Linked DNA regions of Acetivibrio cellulolyticus CD2. The protein of the gene in region 1 binds, or shares a complex with, the protein of each later gene. Links are inferred from orthologs where the notes say so. Each region holds a gene or a part of one and is shown on either strand. Other genes may lie near its edges.

What was found.
Region 2: the proteins of uvrB (region 1) and pcrA are in contact, whole or in part, in a crystal structure (PDB 7EGT), measured with the Thermus thermophilus proteins. The link is inferred for Acetivibrio cellulolyticus CD2 from one-to-one orthologs. Residues at the interface, in WP_096411307.1 of Thermus thermophilus: Glu23, Leu25, Arg26, Asp27, Gly28, Glu29, Arg30, Phe31, Arg55, Glu326, Asp327, Phe328, Glu379, Ser382, Gln383, His398, Gly400, Arg401; in WP_096412145.1 of Thermus thermophilus: His654, Arg656, Phe657, Gln666, Asp668, Glu669, Lys680, Arg681, Leu682, Ser683, Lys685, Tyr686, Ala687.

What each region holds. Positions count from the first base shown.
Region 1 is NZ_JH556657.1:763,055-766,102, forward strand. Bases 77-3,048 are described here. They hold uvrB (excinuclease ABC subunit UvrB), read right to left. Parts: upstream 2,568-3,048; coding sequence 585-2,567; downstream 77-584. Other genes in these bases: ACECE_RS0215110 (hypothetical protein), read right to left, coding at 77-227; ACECE_RS0215120 (glycerate kinase), read left to right, coding at 2,784-3,048. In the rest of the region: more of ACECE_RS0215110, read right to left, coding at 1-76. UniProt on the Escherichia coli protein: The UvrABC repair system catalyzes the recognition and processing of DNA lesions. A damage recognition complex composed of 2 UvrA and 2 UvrB subunits scans DNA for abnormalities.
Region 2 is NZ_JH556653.1:1,663,527-1,666,582, forward strand. Bases 21-3,000 are described here. They hold pcrA (DNA helicase PcrA), read right to left. Parts: upstream 2,631-3,000; coding sequence 411-2,630; downstream 21-410. Other genes in these bases: ACECE_RS0209370 (hypothetical protein), read right to left, coding at 21-207; hpf (ribosome hibernation-promoting factor, HPF/YfiA family), read right to left, coding at 2,785-3,000. Also shown: more of ACECE_RS0209370, read right to left, coding at 1-20; more of hpf, read right to left, coding at 3,001-3,056. UniProt on the Escherichia coli protein: A helicase with DNA-dependent ATPase activity. Unwinds DNA duplexes with 3'-5' polarity. Translocates on single-stranded DNA with 3'-5' polarity. Initiates unwinding more efficiently from a nicked substrate than double-stranded DNA.

The DNA of each region.
Region 1 (3,048 bases):
TTTACTGAATCAAAATGAATTTCTTCTCCATTATTATTGGTTGCATAAAATTTAAGGGCACGCTGACTCCTGCCAAAGTCTATGTATTCAAGTGTAACAGTGTATGGCGAAATACTTACAACTGTCTTTCTCAAAACACCTTTGTCATGTTCCATCATTTCCTTTACCACAGACCCATCAACCCTTTTCAATGCACTAACAAGGTCCTTAAAATTAATATCTTTCATAACTTGCCCCTCCTTTAATTTTTTACAAAATGACATAGGTAAACAAACATACATACATGGAATAATAGGGGATTTAAGAATTATTGTCTTGAGTAAAAAAGATTTAAATGAATTTGGTAATTAACTGCAAACACTAAGAAGGGAATTTTTAGCTTGTAGTAATATTTTATCATAAAATCTTAATAAAATAAAGATATTTTTTCAGAATTTTTTCCATTTTTATTATTATGCTGTGAATCTGCCTCTACCAAGGCACCTTCAATTTCTCCTTTAATAACAGCAAAAGGGCGCAGCTCCTACTTTATAGTAGTTAAAACTGCTCCCTTAAAACATCACTTCATGCCACAATACACTTACTTATAAACCAAACTTACTTTTCAGTCCATTAAGCTTATCTCTTAACTCAGCAGCTCTTTCAAACTGCAAATCTGCCGCTGCCTTTTTCATTTCTTTTGTTAATCTGTCAATGATAGCCTGAGCCTCACCTTGACTTATAACCTCTTCTTCTCTACGTACAGAATACTCTGAGCTTTCCTCCGCAGCCTTTGTTGCTTCAATTACATCTCTTACACTCTTTTTAATACTCTGTGGAATAATCCCGTGCTCCTCATTATACTCTACTTGCAGCTTTCTTCTTCTATTTGTCTCACTTATAGCCTTTCTCATTGATTCAGTAACTGTATCAGCATACATTATTACTTTTCCTTCTACATTTCTAGCTGCCCTGCCGATAGTTTGTATCAGAGAAGTCTCAGATCTTAAGAATCCTTCCTTATCAGCATCAAGAATGGCTACTAGAGAAACCTCCGGCAAATCCAGCCCTTCTCTTAATAGATTTATCCCAACTAAAACATCAAATACTCCCAGTCTCAAGTCCCTTATAATCTCCATCCTTTCAATTGTCAGAATGTCGGAATGGAGATATTTAACCTTAAAATCCAACTCCTTAAGGTAATCCGTAAGGTCTTCGGACATTTTCTTTGTCAGGGTAGTAACAAGAACACGTTCATTTTTTTGTATTCTCTCATTGATCTCTCCAATAAGATCATCTATCTGCCCCTTTACTGGTTTTACTATAATTTCAGGGTCTATAAGCCCGGTAGGTCTTATTATCTGCTCAACTATCTGCTGTGAATTATTCCTCTCGTATGCAGCAGGTGTAGCACTAACAAAAACAATCTGATTTATCCTCTCCTCGAACTCATTAAACTTCAAAGGCCTGTTATCAAAGGCCGATGGCAGCCTGAATCCGTAATCAACCAGCGATTGCTTTCTCGATCTGTCCCCATTATACATAGCACCTACCTGCGGAACAGTAACATGTGACTCATCAATCATCATCAGGAAATCATCCGGGAAATAATCTATAAGCGTATAAGGGGAACTCCCGGGTTCTCTACCGCTAATATGTCTAGAATAATTCTCAATTCCCTGGCAAAAACCTACTTCCTGGAGCATCTCAAGATCATATCTTGTTCTCTGCTCAAGCCTTTGGGCTTCAAGCAGTTTACCATCTTCCTTGAGTTCTTTCAGACGTTCCTCAAGCTCTTTTTCTATATTTACCATTGCTTTTTCCATTTTTGACCGTGTAGTCGCATAGTGGGAAGCAGGAAATATAGCAGCATGTGACATTGAGCCTAGTATCTCACCAGTCAGGTAATTTATTTCAGTTATCCGATCTATCTCATCTCCAAAAAACTCTACACGAATTACCTTGTCGGAAGAATATGAAGGAAATATCTCCAGAACATCTCCTCTTGCCCGAAACTTCCCACGTTTGAAATCTATCTCATTTCTTTCATATTGTATTTCAACAAGCTTTCTGATAATCTCATCCCTATCCTTTTGCATCCCCTTTCTCAAGGAAAGCATAAGGTCTGTATAGTCTTCAGGATCACCCAGACCATAAATACATGAAACACTGGCAACAATAATTACATCTCTTCTTTCGAACAATGCAGCAGTAGCCGAGTGTCTAAGCTTGTCTATCTCCTCATTTATTGAAGCATCCTTTTCAATGTAGGTATCTGTGGTTGCAATATATGCTTCAGGCTGATAATAGTCATAATAACTGACAAAATACTCAACTATATTGTCCGGAAAAAACTCCTTAAACTCACTGCAAAGCTGCGCAGCGAGGGTTTTGTTATGAGCAATTATCAGGGTTGGTTTTTGCACTCTTTCAATTACGTTAGCCATTGTAAAGGTCTTACCCGAACCGGTAACACCTAAAAGGGTTTGTCCCTTAAGTCCTCTGTTAATACCTTCACACAACTTATCTATAGCTTTAGGTTGGTCCCCGCAAGGTTTGTATTCAGATGCAATCTTAAATTCAGGCATAATTATTACTCTCCCAAAATTTTAGTTTAATCTATTATATCATATTGAATCAGATATTCAAACATACGTTTGGGATATTTCCGCAATGAATAATAGCTAAGGAGGAGTGCGTATGGATAATACGTGTGAATTTACACACTTAGAAGCTAACCTTGATTATTAAGCCAAATCTATGTAATAATGAATCCATGCATTGATCATTCCAAGGAGGTCGGCATGAAAATACTATTAGCTCCCGATTCGTTCAAAGGCTCTCTTTCCTCTTTAGAGGTTATAAATATCATAGAAGAGAGTGCAATAAAACATTTTGAAAAAATAGAAATAATAAAAGTACCTATAGCAGATGGCGGCGAAGGGACAGTTGAGGCGATAGTTTTAGCTGCAAACGGCAAATATGAGACTGCCTGGGTTGTTGATCCACTTGGTAGAAAGCTAGAAGCAAAATACGGTGTTATAAATGGAAAAACGGCTGTAATAGAAA
Region 2 (3,056 bases), on another replicon or contig:
CATATTATTTATACCGCATTTTCCAATTCCCAGATGCATATCAGTATGTCTAAGGTATCTATAAGATATATATATATCACTGCCTTGTTTAACAACTTTTAGATTAGTAGGCAAGGGCATTACATTGATTTGTGGAAATAATACCGCAATAGATAACTCAACGAACATTGCCAGTATAAACAAAAACTTAACTTTTTTGAAATTCATTGAATCATCTCCTTTAAATAAAATTTCCAAATATTTGTTGAAGGATTTTATACAGCTGTGCAAGTTTTAATATTTTATTCATAACGACGATACTACTTTTTGGATAATTAGTCAATGCCAATTTGTTTTATTTTGATGTATGTAAATTGATGTAAAAAACAAAACCCCAAATCCAACGGACTTAGGGTTTATCCTTAAAAATTCTATCCTATTTTAGATAAATTAGCAAATGCAGCCATCAGCCTTTTCATCCCTGCACCTTTGAAGTGTATCTCCAGTTTGTAATCATCATTTTCCTTTTCAACATTGGTTATGACCCCAACTCCGAATTTCTTGTGTTCAACTTGATCTCCTATGCTGAAATTCGCGGCCGCAGTTTTGGGCTTACTAACATCAGTAAACGTTGACGTTCTAAAGCTTGACGGAGCACTAAAACTTCCTGTACTTCCAGCACTCACATTTTTATTCACAGGTTTTTTTGAAGTCATTGGCTCCTTCTTTTCATTACCTTCCAACAGTTCAGGAGGAATCTCCTTCAAAAATCTGGACATCTTATTATATGTAGTGTTACCAAACAACGTTCTGGTAAATGTATTTGTCAAATAAAGCTTTTGCTTTGCTCTGGTGATACCAACATAGCACAACCTGCGCTCTTCTTCCAGTTCACTCTCGTCGGACATCGAACGGTAGCCCGGGAAAATTCCCTCTTCCATTCCCACCATAAATACAACGGGAAACTCCAGCCCTTTTGCACTGTGAAGAGTCATCAAGACTACATAATCACCATTTTCGTCCATGTTATCTATATCCGCAACAAGCGATACATTAGCAAGAAAATCCTCAAGACTCTGCTCTTCATTTTTTGCTTCAAATTCCAGTGCAACGGATACTAATTCCTTTATATTTTCAATCCTTGACTGAGCTTCAATAGTATCTTCTTCCTCATAGCTTCTCTGTATGCCGGACTGTTCTATCACTTCCTGTATCAACTCCGACACCTTCATTGATTCCTTAAGTATACGCAGCCTTGATATCATAGCCACAAAACCTTCAAGCTTGGAAGCTGCTCTGGCCAAATCAGGTATTTCCGATGCAGAAGATATAATTGAAAAAATACTTACGCCTTTGCTGTTGGCTAGTCTTTCTGCCGTTTCTATTGTAGTCGTTCCGATACCTCTCTTCGGCTCATTTATGCTCCTCTTTAGGCTTATATTGTCGGAAGGATTCTGAATCAAACGGAGGTATGCAATAAGGTCCTTTATTTCCTTTCTGTCATAGAACTTCAGGCCTCCAAATATTTTATATGCAATTCCTTCCTTTATGAGCATTTCTTCCACAACACGGGACATTGCATTTACTCTGTAAAGAATTGCAAAGTCCTTATACTGCATGTCCTTTATAGTGCTCAGCTTCTTTATCTCATTTGCAATAAAATACGCTTCTTCATGCTCATTCGAACACTCACAATGCCGTATCTTTTCCCCGCCTTTATTTTCAGTCCAAAGACTCTTGTTTTTCCTGCCATAATTATTTTTAATGACGCAGTTTGCAGCATCAAGAATAGTCTGGGTTGACCTGTAGTTCTGCTCAAGTTTTATTGTCTTACAACCACTGAATTCCTTTTCAAAATCCAGTATATTACGTATGTTCGCACCTCTCCAACCGTAAATCGATTGGTCATCGTCACCAACAACACATAAATTCCTGCTTCTTTGTGAAAGCATACTTATCAATGAATACTGTGCACTATTTGTATCCTGGTATTCATCCACAAGTATATATTTGAATTTTCTCTGATAATAGTCCAAAACATCCGGATAATTGGAAAACAGCTTTATAGTCAGCATTATAATATCGTCAAAGTCTACGGCGTTGTTTTGTTTCAGCTTCTTCTGATACAGTTCATATATTTTAGCCACCTTTGCCATTCTAAAATCCGCAGCATACATCTTTCCATATGTAACCGGATCAATCAGTTCATCCTTGGCTCTTCCTATCATCTCAAGCATTGACTTTGGCGGATAGTTTTTTTCATTTAAGTTTAATTCCTTCAAACAGTCTTTTACAACAGTCTGCTGATCTGTGTAATCAAAAATAGCAAAGCTTCTGTCATAGTCAAGCTTTTCAATGTCCTTTCTCAATATCCTAACGCACAATGAGTGGAAAGTACTAACCCACATGCTGTCACTTACATTTTCCACCAGCTTATCAATTCTTTCACGCATCTCTTTGGCTGCCTTGTTTGTAAATGTAATAGCCAATATACTTGAAGGGTAAACACCCTTCTCCTTAATTAAATATGCAATTCTATTTGTAAGAACTCTGGTCTTTCCGCTGCCTGCACCAGCTAATATTAGCAGTGGTCCATCCACATGCAATACCGCTTCCCTCTGTTCATTGTTAAGCCCGTTCAATAAATCCATAGTACAAACCTCTCTTAAACTTTAGTCCGTAGTTTTAGCGCCTGCCACATGATGACAATATTAAATGCCGAGACCTTAATCCCGGCATTTAATATTATAGTCAAAATCAAAACATATTACAAATATATATTTAATTTTCCGATTAAAAATCGATTTAGATATCTGGCTCAATTAAGCCATAATTTCCGTCTTTTCTTCGATAAACTACATTTGCCTCCATTGTTTCGGAATTGGAAAACATGAAAAACTCATGTCCCAACATATTCATCTGTAGAATCGCCTCCTCAATAGTCATAGGCTTTATTGAAAACTTTTTGGATCGTACAACTTTAAAATCATTTACTTCATCCTCATGATCTTCAAAATTGACACTATCAAAACTTAAGTCGCTTTCATGGTACTTTCTTTGAATTTTAGTTTTATTTC